DNA from 3 places in the Exiguobacterium sp. UBA3968 genome. Region 1 is predicted to be linked to each of the others. Evidence: riboswitches for the same ligand, from Rfam matches in the RefSeq annotation. Region 1 holds a riboswitch; each other region holds the start of a gene.

What was found. A riboswitch is a leader RNA that binds a small molecule or an ion and turns the genes downstream of it on or off. The one in region 1 is predicted to bind S-adenosylmethionine.
Region 2: another riboswitch for S-adenosylmethionine. It lies ahead of B3S86_RS00275 (2,3-diketo-5-methylthiopentyl-1-phosphate enolase); the one in region 1 lies ahead of B3S86_RS13490 (LLM class flavin-dependent oxidoreductase).
Region 3: another riboswitch for S-adenosylmethionine. It lies ahead of metK (methionine adenosyltransferase); the one in region 1 lies ahead of B3S86_RS13490 (LLM class flavin-dependent oxidoreductase).

The regions. Positions count from the first base shown of each region.
Region 1 covers NZ_DGCW01000007.1:144,639-151,801, forward strand. Annotated here, with positions in the region: gene B3S86_RS13470 (ABC-F family ATP-binding cassette domain-containing protein) at 1-1,230, shown strand, start outside; gene B3S86_RS13475 (NUDIX domain-containing protein) at 1,296-1,676, shown strand; gene B3S86_RS13480 (hypothetical protein) at 1,903-2,370, opposite strand; gene B3S86_RS13485 (ATP-grasp domain-containing protein) at 2,446-3,393, opposite strand; gene B3S86_RS13490 (LLM class flavin-dependent oxidoreductase) at 3,390-4,448, opposite strand; SAM riboswitch class I at 4,523-4,625, opposite strand; gene B3S86_RS13495 (DUF975 family protein) at 4,735-5,373, opposite strand; gene B3S86_RS13500 (DUF817 domain-containing protein) at 5,567-6,352, opposite strand; gene B3S86_RS13505 (YczE/YyaS/YitT family protein) at 6,506-7,163, shown strand, end outside.
Region 2 covers NZ_DGCW01000004.1:14,066-21,228, reverse strand. Annotated here, with positions in the region: gene B3S86_RS00285 (methylthioribulose 1-phosphate dehydratase) at 1-63, opposite strand, end outside; gene B3S86_RS00280 (2-hydroxy-3-keto-5-methylthiopentenyl-1-phosphate phosphatase) at 60-719, opposite strand; gene B3S86_RS00275 (2,3-diketo-5-methylthiopentyl-1-phosphate enolase) at 716-1,906, opposite strand; SAM riboswitch class I at 1,977-2,078, opposite strand; SAM riboswitch class I at 2,284-2,387, shown strand; gene mtnK (S-methyl-5-thioribose kinase) at 2,465-3,631, shown strand; gene mtnA (S-methyl-5-thioribose-1-phosphate isomerase) at 3,628-4,677, shown strand; gene B3S86_RS00260 (sugar ABC transporter substrate-binding protein) at 4,689-5,768, shown strand; gene B3S86_RS00255 (sugar ABC transporter ATP-binding protein) at 5,765-7,163, shown strand, end outside.
Region 3 covers NZ_DGCW01000005.1:1,634,138-1,641,300, forward strand. Annotated here, with positions in the region: gene B3S86_RS10200 (peptidoglycan bridge formation glycyltransferase FemA/FemB family protein) at 1-120, opposite strand, end outside; gene B3S86_RS10205 (MDR family MFS transporter) at 304-1,482, opposite strand; gene B3S86_RS10210 (class I SAM-dependent methyltransferase) at 1,639-2,235, shown strand; gene B3S86_RS10215 (serine aminopeptidase domain-containing protein) at 2,286-2,990, opposite strand; gene B3S86_RS10220 (GNAT family N-acetyltransferase) at 3,069-3,557, opposite strand; gene metK (methionine adenosyltransferase) at 3,695-4,903, opposite strand; SAM riboswitch class I at 5,032-5,158, opposite strand; gene pckA (phosphoenolpyruvate carboxykinase (ATP)) at 5,393-6,961, shown strand; gene B3S86_RS10235 (EAL and HDOD domain-containing protein) at 6,988-7,163, opposite strand, start outside.

The DNA.
Region 1 (7,163 bases):
GAGTCGGAAGCAGCGATGCTTCTACAAGGACTTGGCATCAAGGAAGACCTTCACTCGAAAACGATGGCTGAGCTGACAGGATCTGAAAAAGTTAAAGTCTTGCTTGCCCAAGCATTGTTCGGTAAACCTGACATTCTTTTACTCGATGAGCCGACAAACGGACTCGACCTGAAAGCTGTCAAATGGCTTGAAGAATTCTTGATCGGATTCGAAAACACGGTCATCGTCATTTCCCACGACCGTCACTTCTTGAACAACGTCTGTACGCACATGGCGGATCTTGATTACGGTAAGATCCAACTGTATATCGGAAACTATGATTTCTGGTATGAATCAAGTCAGCTTGCTTCGCGTATGGCAAGTGACCAAAACAAGAAAAAAGAAGAGAAGATTAAAGAACTTCAAGCCTTCATCGCACGTTTCAGCTCAAACGCTTCGAAAGCGAAACAAGCGACGTCACGGAAGAAATTGCTTGATAAAATCACACTCGACGACATTCGTCCATCATCACGTCGTTATCCGTTCGTTGGCTTTACGCCAGAACGCGAAATCGGAAATGATCTCTTGATGGTCGATGGTCTCTCGAAGACGATCGATGGCGTCAAAGTCCTTGATAATGTCCGCTTCTCGTTGAACAAGACGGATAAAGTCGCGTTCATCAGCCAGAGCGATATCGCGATCACGACACTATTCAAAATCCTTATGGGTGAGATGGAACCGGACAGCGGTACATTCAAATGGGGCGTCACGACTTCCCAATCATACTTGCCGAAAGATAACTCGGAATTCTTCGAAGGCTCGGATAAGACGATCCTCGATTGGCTCCGTCAGTATTCACCGGCAGATGAGAGCGATACGTTCCTCCGTGGATTCCTCGGTCGGATGCTCTTCTCAGGAGAAGAAGTCATGAAAAAAGCATCTGTCTTATCCGGGGGCGAAAAAGTCCGTTGTATGCTTTCAAAAGCGATGCTCAGTGGTGCTAACGTCCTTGTACTCGACGATCCAACGAACCACTTGGATCTCGAATCGATCACGGCACTCAACGATGGTTTGATCGCTTATAAAGGCGCAATGCTCTTCAGCTCGCATGACCACCAGTTCGTCGAAACGATCGCGAACCGCATCATCGAGTTGACACCAAACGGTATCGTCGATAAAGAAACGACATACGATGAGTATTTGAACAACGATACGATCCAACAGCAATTAACAGCGTTATACGCACAATGATTTTAAAAGAGACCGGAACTGTCGTTTCGGTCTCTTTTTTGAACACGTTGAAGGAGGAATGCGATATGCGACATCGCGTATGCGCTGCGTTGATTGAAGAGCAACAGATTCTAATGGTCGAGTTACATACCCCTTCCCGGACATTTTGGACGTTACCCGGCGGAGGTGTCGAGAACGGTGAAACTAAAGAGCATGCCGTCGTGCGAGAAGTGTTAGAAGAAACGCATCTTCACGTCACGGTCGAACGGAAACTTTACGAGATTTCAATGGATCAAGGAACAGAGACATGTTTTCTCGTTCGCCGTGTCTTAGATAGTCCTGAACCTCGACTCGGGATCGATCCTGAACTATCGCTTGATCAACAAGAATTACGAGCTGTTCGGTTTCGACCATTAAAGGAGCTTCAAGATGATTCACAGATTTCTCGTTTGCGTCGACTATCGTAACGATATAATCTTTGGATTAAATGAAAATTTAATAACCGTTTTTATACTTAAAAATAGTAGTCGGTAACTAAGCTTTTTGATAATCCAAAATCGCTCGATCCAGCGATAGAAAACGAGAACGTTATCAAGGTGTCGACTGCCTATCCGTTTTACCGAGTGGTCACAAATCGTATACGAATCGATAAGATATGAAAAAACGGATTCTCAGGTGCGGGAATCCGTTTTTTCATGCATTGTTCTTCTTTTGTTTTGCTGCCTCTTCTTCGACACGTTGCAACAAGCCCTGAACAATTTTCTCGTTTTCTCGTTCGCCACCGAGTGACAAGAGACTTTTCCCAACGAAGTTTGCCCCTTCATTTTTTCCTGTATAAATCAACAGACAACGAGCGTGTCCAAGTGGTTTGAGCGTAAACGTCATCTCAATCTTAAATATTTTAGCTAACGTGAATCCAATCGTATTTTGTTTAAAGTCCGGCTCATTCGTATAGGCTAAATCGGTCACGATGTAGGTTTCGAGTCGGTTGCCCTGCATGTACGTTTGACGATACGTCGAACCGACGACACCCGGTTTTCGTTCAATCACCTCATGCTGGACGACGTTCGGAATCAGACGTTGCAGCCGCGTGTGATCAAACAAGTGCCATGCTTCCTCAATCGGGATATCGAGCTGTCGTTCTTCTCTCCACGTAATCATAGATCCGCCCCCTTTCTATACAAATACCCTGTCATCCGGTCTTGTAACGTCCGGTGACAGGGCGGGAGCCGATTCTTATTTTACTGTGCTTGTTTCAAGAGCAGCTCCGAGGAACTTTGCCAGTTCAAGCATGCCGTAGCGTCCTGCAGCAGCTTCGGCATCGGAATTATAGTTCGTATTCGTATTGACATCATACGTATAGATCGTACCTGACGCATCCTTAATGAACTCGATACCTGCGACCGCAATCTGGTTCGCTTGGAGGAACGCTTCGTACTTTTCAATGATTGGATCATCGAAGCCTTCAACGATTTGGAACTTCATCGGTGTTTGCGGCGCTTCTTCACCAACTGGGCAAAACAAGTCGTCAATCACACACGCATCAGCTGGGCAAAGTTCGAATCCTTCCGACGTATCGACTCGGACCGCATAGACAAATTTTCCACCTACGAACTCACACCGCGTGATGTACGGTTCTGGTGCTTGGATGTACTCTTGAATCAACGTGATGCCATCGACTGGTTCGTCGAATGTCGAACCATCGAGATAAGCTTCAAGTGCTTCAATCGAATGGAATAACTGGACGCCGAGACCTTTCCCGGCACGGTTATGTTTCGTGATGAATGACGAAACACCGATTTCTTTTGCTGCTTGTACGATTTGATCACGTCCGACAGCAGCCGTTGTCTTTGGTACACGAATCCCAGCCTTACGTAACGCTGTGTATTGATTAACTTTGCTGACTTCAAGACGGAGCGCACGCGTTCCGTTAAAGACAGTGCGGTCATGCTCTTCTAACCAAGCGAGGACCCCTTCCGTCAACTCTGGCGCATAACGATGCCCCCGCGTATGCGAAGACGCACTCATACGACTGTAAAAGACACCTTCTGGCGGCAGTTCATCTAACGGTACGATTCCTTCATTTAAGTGCCACTGCTCGTACGGCAACTTGAGTTCTTCGAGACGTTTGATGAGATGATCCGTCCATTCTTGGTTTTCGTGGAGAATATGAATTTTTGTCATGATTGTTGACCTACCTTTCGTTTCGCTTCGACCAGTGGCATTACGTCACGGGCAAAGCGTTCCATTTCTTCAAGTTGTGGTGAGAATTGTAACAAGAGCAACGTGACACCAGCGGCTTCGAACGCTAGAATCCGTTCGGCAATCTGTTCTGGTGTTCCGATCAAGTTCGGTCGCAGACCACGGTTCGAGACGGAATAATCATTTCGTTCGACCTGTTGTTCGAGTTGCGATTTACTGATGAAATCTTGATAACCGGCATAACCGGCGCTGTCTTCCTTGACGTCCGTGATGCGTTGCCACTCAAGAAGCGCTTCTTCTTCCGTATACCGACAAATGATGTAGGCAGCAAGACCGAAGCTCTCAAGCGGTGCGTGTCCCGTCGCTTCCCGGCGTACTTTCATATCATTGATTTTATGAGCTACTTCTTCAACAGTGCCTCCATGCATGACGTAGGCATCACAATGTTCGACGATCGTCCGTTTTCCGGCTTCACTCTCTCCACCAGCGTAGAGCTTAATCCCCGGACGCTGGACGGGTTTCGGATGGAGTTCTGCCTGTTCGATCGTGTAGTGATTGCCGGAGAAGCTGTACGGTGACGCATCTGCCCATAGTCCTTTCATGACCGTGACGAACTCTTCCGTTCGGGCATAGCGTTCATCGTGTGCAGTAAAAATACCGTTGTATTGTTTTGCTTCTTCTGCCCACCAGGCCGAGACGACATTGAGCGTAAATCGTCCTCCACTCAACTGATCGATGTTTGCCGCCATCTTCGCCGTCGTCGCCGGATTATGGAACCCGGGACGAACCGCTGTCATGATTTCAAGGCGTTCTGTTGTTGCAGCAATCGCCGCTGCCGTTGTCCATGCCTCAAGACTCGGTTCCTTGATGCCTTTGATATCGTTCAAGTTCAATTCCGCAATCAACGTCGTCGAGAAGCCGATCCGTTCAGCTGTTTGTGCGACTTGTTTCGCATAATCGAATGTCGCTGGCATCTGTTCATCCTCGACGTTACGTAGCCATCCCCCAAAAATCGGTAACCAAAAACCATACTCCACTCCATCGTCCCCCTTATCATAAAAAAACGCTCTTTTCGAAGTTCGAAAAGAGCGACGGTATCTTGTCCTGTCCGCTCTTATCTTCAGAAGGTATTCCTTCCTGGAAGTAGCACCTTCCGCCATAGCGGGGTTGCTGAAGTGTCTTCGGGCCAGTCCCTCGACTTCTCTAGATAAGATGTGTTGCATTCATCGTACAGAATTCATTGAACTAAAGCAACCATTAAACCGTCTTTTCCTATCGGATTTATTCCAAAGAAAAATCCCGACGTAGTGTCGGGATTCGGAATTAGTATGGTGCGACGAAATCTGATGTCTGCTCTGGCGCCTGCTCCCCACGAATACGATCGTAGAATTTGGCAAGCGTGACACTGAAGTATGGTCCGACCCATAGGACAGCAAGACCAAGCGTAACGATAACAAGCAACGCCCAACCGATAAACGATAAGAAGAGCAAGAATGCTTCCATCTTGTGTCCATCCATGAGTTGCCGTGAGCGTGTAATTGCCTCGAGAATACCGATTGACGGCTCATCCCGAAGGATGTAGTACGTCAACAAGTAAGAGAATGACTTGATGATACCAGGGATGATTAAGAGTAACGTCCAGAGCGCGATAAAGATGAACTGAACAATGGCCAGCCCCACCACTTTCAGGAACATACCATATGGCTCAAACAAATCCGTCACTTTCGTTTCTTCGCCACGAGCAATCGACATGGCAATCCATGTCCAACCGACTCCTACTGGAATCAATAAAATCGACACCAATGATACAACGAGATCTATACTACTAGACGGCTCATCGATATCCGATCCAAATAAATTAGGAACACCCTGAATAATACTAAACAGCAGAAAAGCTAGGACTGCAAATCCCCAACGACCGCTGAGCGACTCCTTCGCTGCTTTCTTTAATTGAGATGACATGAGTAAGGTCCTCCTTGAAAAATAAGTTCTCACCTTACTCTACGGCTTAAAACTTCTAATGTTTCACTCTTTTTTCAATAATTTCCCGTCTCGTCACTGGTTGAGCCAAACACGCTCAAGTTGTCGTCCACATGTTAGAACGAACGTTGAACATCGAAGCGCTTCATCGCAAACGAAATGTCATGTTTTTCGTCTATGTACGCTGATATATCTCCACAGCCGGATCCTGTTGCTTGTATTTCGCGACGATGACGATCAGGACCGTGATGATCACAAGCAGGAACCAAGAAGACAACTTTCCGAGATCAACGACTTCCCATCCTCTTTCCTGATGTGGATAGACCCACCCTTTAAAGAACGTCACGATATTCTCAGCGATCCAAATAAAGAACGCGATCAGTAAAAAAGACAGGACGAGCGGCATGCGGTAGATCGTCTGCTCGATCGTAAAATGAACCCATGACTTATAGAAGACAAGGACGACGAGGACCATCAATAGCCAGCGTGCATCGAAGATCCAGTGGTGGGTGAAGAAGTTGAGATAGACGAGACTGCCTACGCTGATCGCAAGCCAAGGTGGTGGAAATGCTGTGAAGCGTAAATGAAATCTTCGGAACGCTTGACAGACATAACTTGCGACACTTGCATACATGAATCCTGCATACAAAGGAACACCAGCCACTTTCGTTAGAGCCTGTTCCGGATAACTCCAAGACCCAACGTTCACTTTGAACAGTTCAAGTGCTAGACCAATCACGTGAAAGAGTAAGATCAGTTTGAACTCTTCCAGCGTTTCATAACGCGTGACAAGTAAGACGATTTGGACGAGAAGACACCATAGCAACAGGAGATCGTATCGAGCGATCGGTTCAGCAGGAAGATAACGTGAAAGAGCAAGCGCTGCGAAAATCATGACGGGAAAGACGCAACAGATGGCTTCTATGTATGTAAAACGAATCAGGTGCCGGATCGCTTTCATCCTGTCATCTCCTTTTTTCTTCAGTATACGTTTCTCTTTCGACCTTCCCCTCCTTCTTAAGATGGAAAAAACGGAAAATTTCGTCTTTCTTCTTCTACTTTCCTCATGATACAGTTAACGAATCAATTATTTTTAAGAAATGAGGTGTTAGACATGACGCGTCATCGTGCTTCCTGGTTATTACGCGCTACGTTAAAGTGGGGACTCTTCCTACTCGGTTTATTTTTACTCGCTCTCGGCTCATCGATGATGATCACTGCTGAACTCGGTGTCTCGACGTGGGATGTATTGCATCTCGGTCTCCAAAAGAAAACACCACTGTCCGTCGGAACGATTATTTTGCTCGTTGGTCTATTACTCGTGTTCGTTAAGTACACATTAGACCGCGTCACACCACAAATTGGAACACTCGTCAACGCGATTTTCGTCGGTGTCTTCATGAATCTTGTCCTTAATTCTCATCTCTTACCCTCTTTTGAGTCGATTTGGTTGAATACGATCTGGTTGATTTTCGGCATCTTCATCATCGGCATGGGGGCAGGTCTTTATGTTGCTGTCGGATATGGAGCCGGTCCACGCGATGGGTTGACGCTGACACTTGCAGAGCGATTTGGAACGTCGATTCGTCTGATGCGGACGATCATGGAGGTCACGGCATGCGGCATTGGCTGGTTGCTCGGTGGTCCTGTTTTCTTCGGTACAATCCTCTCGATTTTCTTAATCGGACCATTCCTACAATTTTGGTTATTCTATTTCCGTCGGATCATTGCAGCGATCGATGCAAAAGGAATTCCAGCGTCTAAACGCCAAA
Region 2 (7,163 bases), on a different contig from region 1:
ATCGCGCGCTGCAAGTTCTTGTTTGATGGCGCGTAGTTCTTCATACCGTCGCATGAATGTCATATCGTCACCTCCGATCGTGCTAAATCATGAACGATATCGTGGAACGTCTCAAAAGGTGTATAGGCGATATCATTTTCTTCACACAACGTGATCAGATAATCACGGGCATAGACACGATCCGCTTGTTTTGCGAGTTCGAAGTCCGTCACTGAGTCACCGATGACGATGATGACGTCATCGTCTTTGCATAATGTACGGGCAACGGATGTTTTACAACAGCCGCATCCATTCGTGCAATGGACATCGCAGGCGTGTGGCCAATCGATGTGGACGAATGGACCACTGAAATCGGCAATGTTACAGTAAATCTGCTCTTGCTCGAGGAACGGTGCTAAGATCGGTTCGACGAAAAAGTCCATTCCACCGCTAACAATCGAAAAATGGATTCCTTGACGACGACTGTACTGAAGCAACTCCGAAAATCCTTCGCGAATGACAGCGCGCTCCATCAAGAAATCAAGATAGTCCGCTTTACCGTCGGACGGCAGAAGCGCGAACATCTGCCCGACACCACTTTGGATCGATAACGTCCGGTCGAGCACGCCACGTTTCAACGGTTCGAAGTCATTCACTGGCGCAAATACCTCCATGAGTGCAATGATGTTATCCTGCATCGTCACGGTACCGTCGAAGTCACAAAGAATTCGTAAGGTCATGACTTGATCCCCCAAGCGTCGAGCGCGACTCGTAATTCTTCATGTCGTGACGCAGCATTCGATAGGGATTCATTTGCGAGTGCCGCATCAAGTGCTTGACGAAAAGCGATAACACCAGCCGCAGCACCTTGCGGATGACCATGTACGCCACCACCAGCGTTGATGACGGAATCGATCCCGAAGTCGCGTACGAGTTGAGCAACGAGTCCTGGGTGAATACCGGCTGAAGGGACAGGGAAAATCGCTTTCGTCTGACCGAGGCGAGTCGCTTCGACCGCGATGCCGCGGGCGACGTCCTTCGGAAGAGCGACATTGCCGTAAGGTGACGGGAATAGTGTTAAGTCTGCACCAGCAACGCGCGGTAATGTGCCAAGTAAGACAGGCGCTGCAACACCGTGGTTCGGGCTAGCAATCAATGCACCGCTGTAAGCCGGATGATTGAAAATGGGAACGTTGATCTCCGGATCACTTGCCAATTCACGTAAGACGTCGAGTCCGTATGTGAAGGTATTCAACAAGAAAGCAGTTGCTCCAGCGTCAATCAATCGTTTGGCTTGATCCTTGAGCGTAAAGACGGGACCACTAAGTGTGATCGCATACAACGCACGTTTACCGGTCCGGTGGAAATGAGCATCGATAACCTCACGTCCTATCCGTGCCCGATCAATCGTCGGTGTCAACGGATTGTCATATAGGATCTCATCGTCCTTGACGAGATCGATCCCACCAGCAAGTTGTCCTTCGAGTTGATCACGAAGGAACGATAAATCGCGTCCGATGACCCCTTTGAAGATGCTCATTAACAGTGGACGATCTTCGACACCAATCAAGGAACGAACCCCTTCGATCCCGAACTTCGCACCTGGAAAATCCGACGTGAATGTATCGGGTAGTAGCAGTTCTGTTAATTTGATTTCACCGTCGAGTGAGAGTTTCCCGAAGACGGTCGTCAAGATCGCAGAAAAGTCGCGCGATACATTGTGTTCCGGGTAACGAATCGTGATATAGCCTTTACCGTCGCGCTCTTCCGTATGTACGACTTCTCCTTTGAATGAGGCGAGTTGTTGTTGCTCAAGATGATTCAGCTCCGTCCAGGAACCAACCGTCAGACCAAGCGCGAGTTGTTCGGCGCGTTGCTCCAGTCGATCGCGGGCGGTCAATTGATAAGTAGCTGTGATGTAAGCCATGTCTTTCCTCCTTCAATAAAAAAATGGTCTCTTGTCAGCGACAAGAGACCATGAATGATTCGAACGTGGACTCTTATCTGTCAGCTTAGTAGCTGCAAGAATTAGCACCGTGCCAAAAGGTCGGTTGCTGCGACATCGTAGGGCTTGTCCCTCCGTCTGCTCTTGATAAGAATTGGATGAAATTGTGAAATCTAATTGCAATTTTTACATGAGAGTCACGACTTGTCAAACTATTTTTAGAAAATTTATTTTTTTGAAAATACTCTTTCTATATATGGAGCGAAAACGATATCCGTTTCTGCTTGATTTCGATTTGACAGCAGGGAAGAGGATTGCGTAAGATTCAAATCAATATCACACACGACAACTACATACGACTCTTATCGCGAGTTGGCAGAGGGAATTGGCCCGATGACGCCGCAGCAACCGACCACTTGGCACGGTGCTAAATCCAACAGACGTTTCGTCTGAGAGATAAGAGGACGCAGTGACTTTCCTGCGCCTCTTTTCGATGACGAAAAGAGGCGCTTTTTCGTGTATCACATAGGGGGAACTGAGATGACATACAAAGCATTTACAGAACAGGACGCGATCGAACGGGTCCGCTCACTAGGACTGATCGGCGACGGAACCGTCGAAGCAGAAGAGATTGGCGACGGCAATCTGAACCTTGTCTTTCGAATTCGAGAAGGTGAACATCGATTGATTCTAAAACAAGCACTCCCGTACGCGAAAGTCGTCGGTGAGAGCTGGCCACTATCACTCGAGCGGGCGTGGATCGAGCAATCCGCACTCCGTGAATTCGCCCGGCATGCCGTGCCGTTCGTACCGCGTGTCTTTCATGCTAGTCACGACGAGGCGTATACGGTCATGGAAGATCTTTCACATCTGACAATCGTTCGAAGCGGTTTACTCGCAGGTGAACAGTATCCGTTGCTTGCGGAACATATTGGTTCTTATCTCGCTCGGACTTTATTCCATACATCGGACTTTGCGCTTGGTCCGGTTGAAAAAAAACGCGTCGCCCGAACGTACTACAATCCGGACTTGTGCGACATCACGGAAAAATTAATCTTCACGGATCCGTTCCATGACGCGGAGACGAACGAGATTGAAGCCGGGCTTGAAGAAGAGGTGGCACGTCTGTGGGCGGACGATGAGTTGAAACGCGAAGTCGCAAAACTCGAAGCGCTTTTCATCACGAAAGGAGATGCGTTGCTACACGGCGATCTACATACAGGAAGCATCTTTGCTTCGGCAACAGAAACGAAAGTCATCGATCCAGAATTCGCCTTTTATGGTCCATTCGGATTCGATGTCGGACAGTTCATCGCCCACTTATTCTTTGCAGCATACCCGGATTATTCAGCACTTCGTGATGCCCGGATTCGCGACATCGATACGTTCTGGCTGACGTTCGCTTCGACGTTCCGCGCCTTATGGGAACGCGAAGCCGTCGAACCATTCCGGACATCGGGACTCGTCGACGATGTACTGAGCACGATCTTGCAGGATGCACTCGGCTTTGCCGGTTGCGAACTGATTCGTCGGACGATCGGACTCGCACCAGTCGCTGATTTAGAAACGATTAGTTCTATGACGGAACGACTAGAACGAAAACAACATGCTTTACGTTTAGGATCGGCGTTAATCAAACGTCGGACCGAATGCCGGACATTTGATGATTTACGAAACTTCGACGTAACGGAGGAACTTAGCCGATGAGTACATTCGTTCAAAGTATTCGTTATGAAGACCGTGTCTTGACGATTCTCGATCAGACACGTCTACCGCAGGAAGAACACTATGAAGTCATTACCGATCTTGCACAAGCGGTCGAAGCGATTAAACAACTGCGCGTCCGAGGGGCGCCTGCGATCAGTTTATTTGGCGGATTCGTACTCGTTCAAGAGGCGTACCGGTTTGAAGCAGAACTGTCGATCTATAAGCAAGCCTTGCTTGAGACATCAGCGACGTTACTCGCGACACGACCAACGGCTGTTAACTTACGAAATGTCCTTGATCAATTGAATCCAATCATTCAAGACGGGACGTCGGTAGAAGAGATCCGCGAACGGCTCGAGCAGCGGACGATTGCCTTATACGATCAGGATGCGCAGACGTCACGTCAAATCGGGATTCATGCACTGGAATTGTTCCAGTCAGGCAACCGGATCCTAACGATCTGTAATGCTGGATCGATTGCGACCGCTGCTTATGGAACAGCACTTGCGCCGTTCTATATCGCAAAAGAACGCGGCATTGAATTATCTGTTTTTGCGAGTGAGACGCGACCATTACTGCAGGGAGCACGACTGACGACATGGGAGCTACAACGTGCCGGCATCGATGTCACGCTAATTACAGATAACATGGTCGCCCATACGCTGAAAGAAAAACAGATCGATGCAATCATCGTCGGGGCGGACCGGATTACACGAAACGGAGATACGGCGAATAAGATCGGAACGTTCCAACTAGCATTACTCGCTCAAGCTTTCGGTATCCCGTTTTACGTCGCAGCACCGCTCTCGACGTTTGATTTCTCACTTGTTTCCGGAGACGCGATCGAAATTGAAGAACGTGATCCGCAGGAAGTGACGACTGTCCAAGGTGTTGCGACAGCACCAGAAGGAGTTACTGTCTTCAACCCGGCCTTTGATGTCACACCACACACCTTAATCACGGGCATCATTACCGAACTTGGTATTATCACGCAACCGAATGAAGAAACGATTGAACAATTAACGGGGCTTCAACCCCTCGGATAAGGAGACAATTCATGAAAAAACTAGCTTACGCCGTCCTAGCACCGGCCTTATTACTAGCGGCTTGTGCGAATGGAGAAGCGACGACGAAAGTCGTCAAGGATGTACCAAAAGGAGTTCAATCGGACGTCAAGATCGCCGTCATCCGTAACCTCGCATCGGACGACCATACGAAACAATTCCTTGATGGCGCACGAAGTGAAGGAGAAGCGCTCGGCTTTAAAGTCAGCACGTTCATTTCGGAAGGTAACGATGTCAAGTTCAAGGAACTGGTCGCGCAGGCGATTCAGCAAGATTATGATGGGCTCATCATTTCGCACGGTAAGGAAGACTATGCCTATGACATGATCAAACCAGCAGTCGATAAAGGACTAAAGGTCGTGACGTTCGATACGGTCACGAAGAAAAAAGGGGCATCTCTACAAGACGTGACGGAAACGTTCCAAAACGATCATCAACTTGCGAAGCTATCACTCGATGAAGTGACGAAGGTGACGGACAAAAAGCCGGTCCGTGTCATCAAACTCTGGTTCGGACCAGGTTTTGCCCCGCTCGATCGTCGTCAAGAAATCTATAAGACGTACGAAGCAGACGGCAAAATCAAAACGCTTGAGACGGTTGGACCGACGAACTTCCAAGATGTCCAAGGGGATATCGCGACAAAGATGAATGCCATTCTCGCGAAATACCCGAAAGGAAGCGTTGATGCCGTTTGGGGAGCATGGGACGAAGTCGCAAAAGGCGCTTACAAATCGCTCAAGGATAATAAACGTCAAGAAATCCCATTGATCTCGATCGATGTCTCAAATCAGGACATCAACCTGATGCGTGAGAAAGGCAGCAACTGGGTTTCGACGAGTGCGGTGGATCCATTCCTGATTGGACAAACGGACATGCGACTACTGGCTAAGAAAATCGCCGGAGAGAAGACACCAGATAGCTTTGATCTCGATGCGAAACTCGTTGAGCAGAAGGCATTGAAGCAGGACACAACGATGTATAATCTCGATACGATCATCAAAGGTTGGAGTACGTCGGATAAATTCAATGAGCCGTGGATGGACCGGTTGCGTGACGTCCATAAAAAACAATGACGTCTATCAATCATCACCTGGAAATGACCGGGATTTCACTTGCGTTTCCGGGAGTCCAGGCACTCAAGCAAGTCTCCTTTGAGGTGAAGTCTGGTGAAATTCATGCGCTTGTCGGTGCGAATGGTGCCGGTAAGTCGACGCTGATGAAAGTCTTATCTGGAGCGGAAACAGCGGATGAAGGAATCATCCGTCTTGACGGGAAAGAACTGTCAATTCAATCTCCGCGTGATGCAAAACGAATCGGGATCGATCTCGTCCAACAAGAGGTTGATGTGGCGCTTGTCCCGTATTTGACGGTTGCTGAGAATATCTGTCTCGATCTGTTGACGGACGGAACAATGACGGGTTTGGTATCCCAACGCCGTTACATACAGCGTGCGAAAGAAGCGTTAGCGACATTACAGGCGGATATTTCCGTCAAGACACGTGTCGAAGAATTACGTCTTGCTGAAAAGCAACTCGTATTGATTGCACGCGCCCTCGTTCAGGAACGTCGTTTTTTAATTTTGGATGAACCGACGGCACCTCTCAGTCAGGCGGAAACAAGCCATCTCTTTTCAGTCGTGCGTCGTTTAGCGGAACGGGGACTTGGGATCATTTTCATTTCCCACCGCCTACAAGAATTGTATGACATTTGCGACTCCATCTCGGTCATGCGCGACGGTCAACTCATCTCGCGACATCTTTTGACAGACATCACGAAGGAAGCTGTCGTTGAGCAGATGCTCGGGCGTAAGCTTACGTCTGTCGCGAAAACGTCACGGATCAATGCGACGAACGTACTGACGGTCGAGAGTGCCACGAATGCGGACGTCCGCGACATCTCCTTGACGGTTCAAGCAGGGGAAGTCGTTGGTATCGCGGGTCTTGTCGGTGCCGGTAAAACGGAATTATGCAAAGCATTATTCGGTGATCGCCCGTTTCAGGAAGGGGAGGTTCGTATAGGTGGAAAAGCCCATCGCCTTTGCAATCCACAAGCTGCGATTCAAGCGGGAATCGGTCTCGTTCCGGAAGAACGGCGAAAAGAAGGAATTCTTGTTGCCGATTCTGTCGCAGAAAACCTGACAGCAGCGGCAGCTCATGATTTCGTCAACCGCTGGGGACTGATGGATCGTCGTAAAGAAGTCGAACAGGCATCGAAATGGGTCAAGGAGCTGGGCATCAAAGTGGCAGACGTGAAACAGGACGTAGGTCAACTATCCGGTGGGAATCAACAAAAAGTCGCCATCGGAAAATGGTTACTGACCGATGTTTCTGTCCTCGTCTTAGATGAACCGACGAAAGGTGTCGATGTCGGAGCTAAACAAGATATCTATCGTCTGATTGACGAACTCGCGCAACAACAAAAAGGGATCCTTTACGCGACGAGTGAATGGGATGAACTTTTGACCGTCA
Region 3 (7,163 bases), on a different contig from region 1:
TTGCTCAGACGGTCTAGCGTTGAGCGTGACGTATTGGTGACTATAGAAGATATCAAGAGGCTGTTTCTGTACGTGTGTCGTCCAAGTTGCGGCATCTGTGATGAATTGACACCTTTCCATCCGTGCACCTCCAGTCAAAAAGAAGCAACGTTCATATGACCTTTCTTTTCAAGTTCTTGATTAGAAAGTACCCGTTTCTTTGCCGAAATATTCCATATTATTAAATGTTTGTTTTATAATTTTCGAACGAATGATGTAACAAAAGACAGCTGATCTATTGTCCGCTGTCTCACAAGATAAAGCTCATGATGTGGTTTTAGGAATAGCACGAAGGAAGACAACTCCTGCTAACAGGATCAATCCAATTAAGGTCAAGAAAACTGCTGACATACCTGATAAATCGTAGATCAAACCTCCAACTGTCGGACTGATCATCCGTCCTGCTGAAGCAGCGATATTAACGTATCCTTGGAATTCTCCTTCTTTTCCGATTGGCGCAAGTCGCGCCGCCATTGCAGGAACCGCTGGCCAGATGAACATCTCACCGATTGTCAGAATGATCATCGCCACGAGGAACATCTTGAAGCCGCCTGCAAACGGAACAATCAGATAAGAGAGAAGGAAGATGCCTGTCCCGGTCATCAGTTGGCGTTTCAAATCATCTCCAAACCAACGAAGAATTGGTGTTAATAAAGGTTGTGCGAACACGATAAGCGCTCCATTGATTGTCCAAAGAATCGAGTACTCGGAAATCGTGACACCGAGCGATTTCGTATGGACAGCAAAGGTCCCTTGCCATTGCACATAAACGAACCAAAGTAAGGCATAACCGATCGAAACGAGCAACATCGTCCGTGCGGATCCGCGCGAAAGTGGTGTGCGTGTCGTTTCGATCTCGTCATGTGCCGCATGCATCCGCGCTGGCGCCTGAATCCAGGACAAACCGACAAACAAAATGATGGCAAAGACGATATAGAGAACGAGATTGGCGATGAAGATGTACTGAATCGAAAAAGCAGCAATTTGACCACTAACAGCTGTCCCGAGGGCTACACCGACGTTTTGCGCGACATAGATCGCATTAAAGGCGCGGCGTCCGCCTTCCGGCCAGATGACGCCCGTCATTGCGTAGATCGTTGGGAAAACCATCCCACCGACGAATCCAATCAATCCAAGCATCGCGACGTATCCAATATACGTCTGATGAAATAGCAACAAGCCGACGGAAGACAGGACAAGTCCGATGACACTGATGACAAGCGTCTTCTTTCCGCCGAGTCGGTCAAACGCTTTTCCGCCTAAGTAGTTCCCAACGATTGCTAAGGCTGAGTTGACGAATAACGCCATTCCGGCTTTTGTCATCGACTCCCCTAAATATTCATGAATATATAATGTATTGAACGGCCATAAAAAAGAGGATCCCGTCGTATTGATGGCCATCGCAAGGACGAGGATCCAGACCGCTTTTGGTAATTTTGGCATACCTTTGGTCCTCCTATTTCATTCTCAACCTTGCCACTTTACGCAATCCCTCCCCCGCCTGTCAAGCCACTTCACTTTTCGTCAATGACTCAAAAGATGGTATAATGCAGGAGGAATCATACATACGATGATCATGTATAAAGAGAAAAACAGCCCATAGGAACAGGAGTCTATGCCATGTCACTTGCCCGTGTACTACCTTATACGAAACAATTACTGGAGTCCGTCATCGAACCTGGTGACTGCGTCGTCGATATGACTGCCGGAAATGGACATGATACGCAGTTCTTAGCAGAATGCGTCGGTCCAGAAGGTAGAGTCCTTGCGTTCGACGTCCAAGCTCAAGCCATCGAGGAATCGACACGACGTCTCGACGAAGCCGGAATGTTAGAACGCGTCGATCTTTATCACGAAAGTCACATCCATGTTGGTGCGCGTCTTTCGGACGAACGACGGCCTGTTCGTGCCGGCGTCTTCAATCTCGGATACTTGCCTGGAAGTGATAAATCGATCACGACGACAGGTGAAGAGACGCTTGAAGCACTCGACGCTCTCCTCCCGGTACTTGCACCTGGTGGTCTTGTCGTCCTTGTCGTCTATCACGGTCATCTTGAAGGAAAACGGGAACGCGATGCTGTCCTAGATTACGTCACAGCCCTTGATCAGCAAGGTTATGCCGTTCTTCAGTACCGCTTCTTGAATCAACAGAATCATCCACCGTTCATCATCGCGATCGAGAAAAAAGTGCGCTGACAGTAGAAATAAAGAAGTGATGGCTTCCGCTATGGAAACCATCACTTCTTTCATTCTTCGACTAATTTAAAAAACAACAATAATTTTTCCGCAAACCGTGTATTCAACCGTTCAAAGCTGAAATGCGGGAAACCGTGTAGACGTTGTAAGTAAATCTGATCGCCACCCATTTTCCGACATACTTCGAGTGTCAGTTTGACGTCTGCGAACTGATCGTCTGGTGCATAAAAACAAGCCAAGTTTACACGAGGCAGTTTTTTTCGTTCCTCGTCATGTACGACGATCTCTTCTTCGATTTCCCGGTACTGCGCATACGTCAGTTCACCGATGCGAACGGTATCTTCCGTACTTTGACCAAACGGCAACGTACCGAGTGGCGCATCGGGACGGAAACGATCAAACGCACTCGCGAAGACTTGTTTGACACCTCCGAGTTGTTTCGACGGATGCCAATCAAACAATGGTGAAACGAACGCAAGACTTGCGACTGGTAGTTCATATTCTTGCAACAGACGATTGACGACGAGTGCCCCCATGCTACAGGCGATGATATGAATCGGTAGCTTTCGTTTTCCTGCTTCGCGTAATGCTTCTTTTAACAGTTGACCGTGCTCTTCAAACGAAATGCGACGTGGTGCGTCGACGAGTAGCACTTCATACTCTCTTTCGAGTACTCGAATCAAAGCTTCACTCGGACGGGCACGCAGTTGTAACGGATAGACTAATACGATGATTCCTGTTGGTTGTTCAACCACAAACTCACCTCTTCACTTCATACTTCCTTTTCACGATACCTTATTTCAAACGCAAACGAAACCGTCCCGAGACGGATTTCACGAGGCAACATGGCGAAGACGAACGACTGATTCCGCTTGCCCAAACACTTCTTCCGTCATCTCACTAAGTTCTTCAAAACCAAATGAGGTCAGGAATTGACGCGCTTTATAGTTACGTGCTTCCACGTAGACTTCGAGTGGGACGGCTCCTTGTCGTTCGAGTTCACGAATCAGACGTCTTCCGATTCCGTTTTGCTGATATTCCGGCAAGACGTAAAGCCGAATGATCTCCCATGTTCCTTCGACATCAACAGCATGAATGAAACCGACGATTTCCTCGTCGATGATTCCGACATAAAAATACTCTCCCCGTGCTTCTTCCGCCGTCCGGATCGCACGAACGACTTCTTCTTGCGGATACGCCTCCTGCACGAAATGCGCTTTCGAACGTTCGGAATAGATTTCTTCATACGTATCCAACCAAGATGTGATAGCAATGTCATGAATACGTCCTGCATCAGCTGGAATAGCTTCGCGTATTTCCATAATCGGAACCCCCCTTTATACTCATACAAATCGACTCATGTACTTTTACCCTTTTCTAGAAAAAACATTCGTTTCCTGCAAAGTTCCGCGGAAACAAAAAAGCCCGAAAACCCACGTAGGATTTCCGGACTTTTTGATTATGCGAAACGTTTTGCTTGTTCTTCAAGAACTGCTGCTTTATCTGTTTGCTCCCATGGAAGCTCAACATCTGTACGACCGAAGTGACCGTATGCAGCTGTTTGACGATAGATCGGACGACGGAGATCAAGCATGTTGATGATTCCAGCCGGACGAAGATCGAAGTTTTCAGCAACCAATTCGACGAGTTGTGCTTCAGGAAGTTTTCCTGTGCCGAATGTATCAACTGCGATTGATACAGGGTGCGCGACACCGATTGCGTACGCAAGTTGAACTTCTGCTTTGTCTGCAAGACCTGCAGCAACGAGGTTCTTCGCGACGTAACGTGCTGCGTATGCAGCTGAACGGTCGACTTTTGTTGGATCTTTACCTGAGAATGCTCCACCGCCGTGGCGTGCGTATCCACCATACGTATCAACGATGATCTTACGACCAGTCAATCCAGCATCTCCTTGTGGTCCGCCAATGACGAAACGACCAGTTGGGTTGATGAAGAATTTCGTTGCTGCGTCGATGTATTCAGCCGGGATGACCGGTGTGATGACGTGTTCTTTCAAATCAGCTTGGATTTGCTCAAGCGTAACTTCTTCCGCATGTTGTGTCGAGATGACGATCGTATCGACACGAACCGGCTCGTTGTTCTCGTTGTATTCGACCGTGACTTGTGTTTTTCCGTCCGGACGAAGGTAGTCGAGTTGACCGTTTTTACGCACTTCTGCCAAACGGCGTGCGAGACGGTGCGAAAGCGAAATTGGAAGTGGCATGAGTTCTGGTGTTTCTTTCGTTGCGTAACCGAACATAAGACCTTGGTCTCCTGCACCGATTGCATCGATTTCTGCATCAGACATGCTACCTTCACGTGCTTCAAGCGCTTGGTCGACACCAAGAGCGATATCTGCTGATTGCTCATCGATCGATGTCAATACAGCACATGTATCCGCATCGAAACCGTATTTCGCGCGTGTGTAGCCGATTTCACGAATCGTTTCACGAACGACTTTTGGAATGTCGACGTAAGTGGATGTCGTGATCTCACCTGCAACGAGAACGAGACCTGTTGTAACAGAAGTTTCTGCCGCAACACGTGCGTTTGGATCCGCTGCAAGAATCGCATCGAGGATTGAATCCGAAATTTGGTCACAGATTTTATCTGGATGACCTTCAGTGACTGACTCCGACGTGAATAGTCGGCGATTAAGGTTTGTCATGTATGACCCTCCCAAAAAAGAATTTGACGGTGTACTCATTTCCCCTAGTTGAGTGGGACGGTAAAATGAAAAAAACCTTTCCAAGTCCAAAAAATGGTCAGGGAAAGGTTGTGCGTTCTTCCTTTACCCTCTTATCGTTCGAAGTGTTTACTTCGCTTCAGGAGAGCACCTTTTCCCTCATTAATATATGAATTAATGTAGGACGGTTGCCGGGTTTCTTCGGGCCTTGTTCCCTCCACCTGCTCAGAATAAGAGTATCCGTTACGAATTACATGATATAAAGTTGTACCTACTCTGTCAAGCAAGGTTTCAAATTCTAGTCGAAACTTTTTAAAAGAGATGTTAAACTATTAATGCTGAAAGCGTTTCCAGATAAATAGAAATCAGCACCAGAAAATGATTGCGCTCCCTTTAGTATGTCATATATAATGAATGTGTCATACTAAATGCAGTGAGCCAAAACCAACGTAGGGGAAAGGTGGGGTCAGGATGCCGATGACGGTCCTGAATATCGAAGAACTACTCAAGAAAGAGCATGTGTTCAAACAACTATCTGTTGCTGAACTTGTCGAACATGCGATTCGAAACGAAGAAGGTGTCCTTGCTGAGAACGGCGCACTATCTGTAGAAACGGGGAAATTTACAGGTCGTTCACCAAAAGATAAGTTCATCGTCCGTGATTCTTCCTGCGAGTCTCACATTGATTGGGGTCATGTTAACCAACCGATGGATGGAGACAAATTTGAACAATTGTTACAAAAGGTTCTTCGTTACATGAACGAGGCCGATCAGCTCTACTACACAGAAGCTGCTGCTGGGGCAGATACGCACTTCACCCTTCCGGTTCGTGTGCTCACACAATACGCTTGGCATAACCTGTTTGCCAAACAACTCTTTTTACGCGAGTATCCTGAAGTGGCTGCCTTCGAACCGTTCACGGTCGTCTACGCGCCACATTTCAAAGCAGATCCTACCGTTGACGGAACGAATTCCGAGACATTCATCGCCATGTCGTTCGAACACCGGATCGTCTTGATCGGCGGAACCGAATATGCGGGCGAAATCAAAAAATCGATCTTTTCTGTCATGAACTACCTCTTACCACAAGAAAATGTCCTTTCGATGCACTGTTCAGCAAACGTCGGACACGAAGGCGACGTCGCCTTGTTCTTCGGTCTATCCGGTACTGGTAAGACCACCCTGTCAGCAGACGATAGCCGTCAATTGATCGGTGACGATGAGCATGGTTGGTCGCATGACGGCGTCTTCAACATTGAAGGTGGATGTTATGCGAAGACGGTCAATCTGTCACGCGAAAAAGAACCGCAAATTTTTGATGCGATCCGTTTCGGAACTGTCCTTGAAAACGTCGTGCTCGATGAATCTCGTCATCCTGATTATGATGACACATCGTTGACAGAAAATACACGTGCTGCTTATCCGATCACAGCGATCGATAACATCGCTGTTCCATCACGGGCTGGTCATCCGAAGACGATTGTCTTCTTGACGGCTGATGCGTATGGCGTCTTGCCTCCGATCAGTAAATTGACGAAAGAACAAGCGATGTATCATTTCCTATCAGGTTATACATCAAAACTTGCTGGAACAGAGCGTGGTATCACGGAACCGGAAGCAACGTTCTCGACATGCTTCGGTTCACCATTTCTTCCACTGATACCTGAAAAGTATGCGACGATGCTCGGAGAACTGATTGATCGTCACGGTGTGACCGTTTATCTCGTCAACACAGGCTGGACAGGCGGTGCTTACGGGACAGGTAGTCGAATGAAGCTATCGTATACACGGACGATGGTCAACGCTGCCGTCAACGGAACACTTGCAGCGATTCCAACAGAAGAGCACCCAATCTTCGGACTTCATATGCCACTTGAAGTTCCTGGTGTTCCAAGTGAATTACTCAATCCGGTACGCGTCTGGTCAAATCCTGACGAATACAACACACAAGCGCGTTCGCTTGCTGAGAAATTCCAACATAATTTCCTTCGTTTCGAAAGTGCGACGGATGCGATCAAGTCAGCAGGTCCATGTCTATAAAAAAAAGAGCCTCAGGGCTCTTTTTTTTATAGAATGGCATCTGTCTCTTCTTGAAGATGCATCTCTTTTTGCATAAGCCACTCCTGACTTTCCGTAAGTAACGCATATGCTCGCGGAAGTGATACACCTAACCGTTGACTGAGCAATTCGAACTGTTCGAAATCACCGCGATCTGCGCTGATCGCAAGCACTAGACAATCCC